One region of the Pseudobacillus badius genome, then DNA from elsewhere that is predicted to be linked to it. Evidence: riboswitches for the same ligand, from Rfam matches in the RefSeq annotation. Region 1 holds a riboswitch; the other holds the start of a gene.
What was found. A riboswitch is a leader RNA that binds a small molecule or an ion and turns the genes downstream of it on or off. The one in region 1 is predicted to bind cobalamin.
Positions count from the first base shown of each region.

Region 2: another riboswitch for cobalamin. It lies ahead of B1A98_RS14180 (helical backbone metal receptor); the one in region 1 lies ahead of B1A98_RS09065 ((2Fe-2S) ferredoxin domain-containing protein).

Region 1 covers NZ_MWMM01000004.1:20,222-23,355, forward strand. The annotation lists gene B1A98_RS09060 (GHMP family kinase ATP-binding protein) at 76-975, shown strand; cobalamin riboswitch at 1,079-1,270, shown strand; gene B1A98_RS09065 ((2Fe-2S) ferredoxin domain-containing protein) at 1,456-1,839, shown strand; gene cobJ (precorrin-3B C(17)-methyltransferase) at 1,859-3,134, shown strand, end outside.
Region 2 covers NZ_MWMM01000009.1:42,296-45,429, forward strand. The annotation lists gene bioA (adenosylmethionine--8-amino-7-oxononanoate transaminase) at 1-1,268, shown strand, start outside; gene B1A98_RS20515 (hypothetical protein) at 1,381-1,554, opposite strand; cobalamin riboswitch at 1,716-1,858, shown strand; gene B1A98_RS14180 (helical backbone metal receptor) at 1,995-2,966, shown strand; gene B1A98_RS14185 (FecCD family ABC transporter permease) at 2,929-3,134, shown strand, end outside.

The DNA.
Region 1 (3,134 bases):
ATAATTTTAGCTCTCCTTTTGGTCATGTAGTATAGTAGTGTAAAAGATGACACGGATGAATGAGGGGATGAAGACTTGAACAAAGGAATGGGCAGTTCAGTTGGCACCTTTGGAGAGCTGGCTCAGGGAGAAAGGGATGGCCAGCCGTTTTTATTTACACTGCCGGTGCCGATAAAGAGCCGGGCGGTGTTCGTTCCGGACGGTCTCCAAGGAGTGCGCAGCCATCAATCACATAAGAAAAAAGCAGTTCAGGCCGCCGAGCTTGCTTTAGAACGGCTGAGAAAAAACACAGGAGGCATGCTTTACCTCTCTTCTCAAATTCCCGTCGGCAAAGGGATGGCGAGCAGTTCGGCTGATATGACAGCTGCGGTGCGCGCTGTTGCGGCAAGCTTTGGCACCAGCTTGCAGGGGGCGGATATTGCAAAGATTGCCGCTGCCATTGAGCCGACTGATGGAGTCATGTACGAAGGAATCAATGCAATCAACCAGCAAACGGGTGAGCTGCTTCATGCTTATCCGAATGTACCGGAGCTGTTTCTTCTTGGCTATGATAGCGGCGGCCGTTTAAATACGCAGCGCTATTACAGGATGAAGCGGTCTTATTCGCCTGCCGAGAAGGCCGACATGAAGCAGCTGTTTGACGAGCTGCATCAAGGGTTGTTGTCAGGAGACCAAGCGGCCATTCTATCAGCCGCGACGAAAAGCGCCGCGTTAAATGACCGCCTGCTTTCCAAGCCTTTTTTTGACTTGTTTGCAGATCTGGCGGCAACATTTGGCTGCGGAGTGATTGCCGGTCACAGCGGAACAGTGATTGGTTTATTATTTTCAAAAAATGATCCTCGTTTTCTCGAAAAGAAAGAACAGGCTGAGCGGATCATTGAGCAAAAAACCAAGTGGCAGCCTGTTCTTTCCGCTTCTGTATCTGGTCCTTCTGTCGCTTTTGGGCCGAAAAAGGCGGGCTTGCACCAGCTATAATTTGTCCAACTGTGTAAAATTTTTCTTGTCAAATGAATGAATAACCTGCTAATCTATTAAAAAGAGTTAGAATTTTAGAAAATTCAGGATGCCATACATAAAATTGAATAAATAAGAAGAGAGTGCCCAGGAGTTATAAAACTCCGGGATAATAGGGAAATCGGTGAAAGTCCGATGCAGCCCCCGCTACTGTAAACGGTGATGAAATTGTCAACAGCCACTGGCGTGATGCCGGGAAGGGACAAGAGTAAAGCGATCCGTAAGCCAGGAGACCTGCTTTCTTCTTCGAACCATCATTCTTCGGAGGGAAGAATAGGATGAGTGCATGGAGCAAAGCCGGCATGTCCGGTTGTTTGTACGTTCCTTTAGCCGCTTCAATACGCAGCTCTTAGTCCTTAACTTCCTCCGAAGTTAAGGGCTTTTTTGTTTTTAAGGCTCTGTTCACTAAAAAGGGCTACTTTTAAAAGAGGAGTGAATGAAATGGCGACATGGGATTTAACGGAAATGAACCATCATGTGCTTATTTGCAACGGATCAAGCTGTATGAGAAAAGGCGGGGAAGAGGTAACCCAGGCGATCAGGAAGGAAATTAAAGAACGTGATTTAGATGTGCGGGTGCATACGACGAGAACGAGATGCAACGGCCGCTGCAAAGATGCTTGTGTGGTAATCGTTTATCCAGAAGGAACCTGGTATCACGAAGTGGACGAACAGCTTGCAGAAAAGATTGTTGCTTCTCACCTGCAGCAAGGCGAGCCGGTTGAGAACGCTGTTACGTATACATCGCATGACAACGGCATGACCCTGAAAAATGATCGCGTAACCGGAGTAGCTAAAGAGAAAGAAAAGCAAAAGATCAAGTAAATGCGGGAGGGCGAACGAAGTGAAGGGAAAATTATTAGTCATCGGTTTTGGACCGGGAAGCGCGGAACATATTACCGAGCGGGCCAAAGAGGCGCTGAAGGAAAGCGATTGCATTATTGGCTATAAAACATATGTTGATTTGATTGCTGATTTTATTAAAGGCAAAGAGATTATCAGCACAGGCATGTCAGAGGAGGTCAGCCGTGCGCAGGCAGCCGTTAAACTAGCAGAGCAAGGTAAAACAGTGGCCGTGATTTCAAGCGGAGATGCCGGTGTTTACGGCATGGCGGGGCTTGTTTATGAAGTACTTGTTGAGCAAGGCTGGAAAGAGGAAAGCGGCGTAGGCGTAGAGATTGTCCCTGGGGTGTCAGCGATCAATTCATGCGCCTCGCTTCTCGGGGCCCCTGTGATGCATGATGCCTGTACGATCAGCCTCAGCGATCACTTAACGCCGTGGGAGCTCATCGCCAAACGGATCGAGGCCGCGGGGGCTGCTGATTTTGTTATTGCATTATACAACCCAAAGAGCGGCCGGAGAACAAGGCAAATTGCGGAAGCGCAGCGAATCTTGTTAAAGCATCGCTCCCCGGATACACCGGTCGGCCTTGTTAAAAGTGCGTACAGAGAACGAGAACAGGTTGTCATTACTGATCTTCAACATATGCTTGATCATGACATTGGCATGCTGACGACCGTTATTATCGGCAATTCAGCCACCTTTCTCTATGACAATAAAATGATCACGCCGCGCGGCTATCAGCGTAAATATACGTTAACATCAGAAAAACAGCCATTGAAACCGCACGAGCGGCTGAAGCCTAAAAATGAGCCATGGGCGCTTCATGGGGGACAGGAAGAAAAAAGCGATCTCTATAAGCTGGGAATGAAAGCACTTCAGCTCTTGGATGGAAAAGAAAAATCCAGTGTCAGCAAGCCGCTGTTCCAACGAAAAATCGAGTCCATTTTTGAAGTCGCCGTCAGTCCTGGTGTGGCGAACAAGGTATTTTCTGCTGGGCAAATGCTTGTTCTTTCAAAGGCAGCCGGAGAAAGGGGCTCAATCGAATATACGCCTCATCATCAAATTATTTTGCGGGTGCCGACAGAAGAGCCGGATCAATTGACGGCCGACCTGCAAAACGCCGGTTTTCTGCTTTCGCCGATTGGGGATGTAGCCACTGTGAAAGCTTGCGATTTTTGCGATGGCGAGAAAAAGGATGCTATTCCGTACGCTGAACGGCTGCACGAAAAGTTTGACGGCATGGAGATGCCGAAAGAACTGAAAATTGGAGTGAACG
Region 2 (3,134 bases), on a different contig from region 1:
AGAGCGGTGAGGGGATCGTACTGCGGGATATTTATGGAAACGAATATTTAGATGGCTATTCTTCTTTATGGCTGAACGTGCATGGTCACCGCCGTCCGGAAATTAATCAGGCGATCAAGGAGCAGCTTGAAAAGATTGCCCACTCGACTTTGCTTGGAGCCGCCAATGTGCCGTCTATTCAATTAGCTGAAAAGCTGATCGAGATCTCACCGGATAACTTAACGCGTGTATTTTATTCAGACAGCGGAGCGGAGTCGGTAGAAATAGCGATCAAAATGGCTTATCAATATTGGCAAAACAAAGGAAAAGAGAAAAAAACAAAATTTGTTACACTTGCAAACGGGTATCATGGCGATACGGTGGGGGCGATCAGCGTAGGATCCATCGACATTTATCATCGCGTATACAGCGCATTAATGTTCGATTCATTTGCAGTGCCGTTTCCATCAGCAAGCTGGCATCCTTCAGGGGACGGACAAACAGCGAAGGAGGAGTCGCTCGCGGCTATGCAGACGCTGTTTAAAGAAAGTCATCACGAGATTGCCGGGCTCATTGTAGAGTCGATGGTCCAAGGGGCAGGCGGCATGCATATTATGCCTCCTGGCTATTTAAAGGAATTAGAGAGGCTTTGCCGAGCATTTAATATTCTTTTGATTGTTGATGAAGTGGCGACCGGATTCGGCCGCACGGGCAAGATGTTTGCGGTAGAGCATGAAGACGTAGCCCCGGACATTATGACAGTGGCCAAAGGGATTACGGGAGGGTACTTGCCGATTGCTGCTACGCTGACGACAGAAGAGGTTTATGCAGCGTTCTACGGAGATTATGCCGAGATGAAAACATTTTTTCATGGTCATTCTTATACAGGGAATCAGCTTGGCTGTGCGGCTGCTTTAGCAAACCTCGATATATTTGAGAAAGAAGAGGTAGTGAAGCAAGCTGCTGAGAAAGCGGAGTATATCACTAAATTGTTAGCTGAAATCGCCGAGCTGCCGCATGTGGGGGAAGTACGCCAGCTAGGCTTTATGTGCGGGATTGAAGTGGTAAAAGATCGAACAGCGAAGGAGCCGTTTCCTTCTGAAGAGAGGGTGGCTTACCGGGCGACATTGCGGATGAGAGAGCTCGGGATGCTGACCCGGCCGCTTGGTGATGTGATAGTGTTCATGCCGCCGCTTGCCTCCAGCTATGAACAATTAACAAGAATGGCTGGAATTATGAAGCAAGCGATACTTGAAATCGCCGATTCACCGGCGGTTGCTGAACGGTAATTACTCTTTCATTTAAGCCAAAAAATCCGTCCGCTTATCCGGATGGATTTTTTGGTTTATCAGATGTTTGGGAAAACATTTTTATTGTATTCTTGTGTTTCTTTAGCGGGGATTACAAATGGCGGTCATGCGCCTGATCGCGATCGTTTAAATAAGGATCATCTTCAGGCATCTCGTCAATCCGGCTTGTATCAGAGGAATCGAAGGCTTGGCGAAGAAAGTACACTAAAATAAGAGCAATGGCAAGCAATAGAACAACCAGTCCAATTAAAGTGGCAAGATTCATTTTACCGCTCCTTCCTTTTTTTATTATCCTATTCCACTTTCGGTTTTTCTAAAACATAAAGGTGAAGAATGATGAAAAAAATTAGTGCCAGCAAGCGAAGAATGATTTTAAAATTGTATGAAAGTAAAGTTTTTTTTGTGTATAATGTAGCTAAGCGGAAAACTACATAATTTGGACCAGGTAAAGCCGAATGATCCGGCTTTTTAAAAGGGCAAGCTGGTGAAAGTCCAGCGCGGTCCCGCCACTGTGAATGAAATGCAGCCATTTCATAAGCCAGAAAACCTGCCTGGTTTAGAGCACCGGTAACCTACGCGGATAGGGTGGTGTAAAAGCGGCCTGCTTATTGTTTGTTGCCGGGCGGTCCTTTTTCACTGCATCTCTCCACAGCGTAGAGGTGTTTTTTTATGGATATTTTTTAGAAGAATGAGGGAGAGAAAGTAATGAAGAAGTTATCGAAGTATACGTTGTCTTTTATGCTGGCTGCGGGTTTGCTGGCCGGCTGCGGAAGTGACAAAGCCGCCCCTGAAAAAGAAGAGAAAGCCAATCAGCCGAAAGAAAGCGAGCAAGCGGCTTTTCCTGTAACGATTAAAGATGCTGATGGGAAAGAGGTTGTCATTGAGGAAAAACCGAAGCGGATTGTTTCTCTGATTCCAAGTAATACCGAAATCGCTTATGAGCTGGATTTAGACAAGGAAATTGTAGGGGTATCCGATAACGACAATTATCCAAAAGAAGTGAGCTCCAAGGAAAAAGTGGGCGGTATGGAATATAATATCGAAAAAATTATCGGACTTGACACGGATCTTGTATTGGCCCACGGCTCCGCTCATAACGCTAAGGAAGGTTTTAAGCAGCTGGAGGAAGCGGGAATTGATGTGCTCGTCGTTAACGATGCCCAAAATTTTGATGAAGTGTACGATTCTATTAAAATGATCGGCAAAGCGACAGGCACAAGTGACAAAGCAGAAGATATCGTCACGGACATGAAAGAGGATTTAACTGAAATCGCCGAAAAAGCGAAAGCAATTAAAAAAGAAGAAGAAAAAAGCGTATTTATCGAAGTGTCGCCGGCTCCCGAAATTTACACGCCAGGAAAAAATACGTTCATGCAGGAAATGCTTGATCTGATTCATGCAAAAAATGCAGCAGCTGATCAAGATGGCTGGGGACAAATGACAGAGGAAGCGATTATTAAGAAAAATCCGGATGTTATTATTACAACACATGGCTATTACACGCAAAAGCCAGTGGAAGAAGTACTTAGCCGCAAAGGCTGGGAAACGATAACTGCTGTTAAAAACAAAGACGTTCATGACGTTCATGCTGATCTCGTTAACCGTACGGGTCCGCGTCTTGTTGAAGGAGTAGAAGAACTTGCCGAAGCAATTTATCCAGATGTTTTCAAAAAATAAACTTTCGGCGTACTTGTTTGTCTTTATATTTTTTATTGTCTCAGTATTTGCAGGTATCTCGATCGGAACGGTTCAAGTTCCGGTTCGGGATATCATTTTCTTATTATCCCATCATTTTTTCGGAACGCCGCTCGATGGAGTGGACGCTTCCTTTGATAACATCGTCTG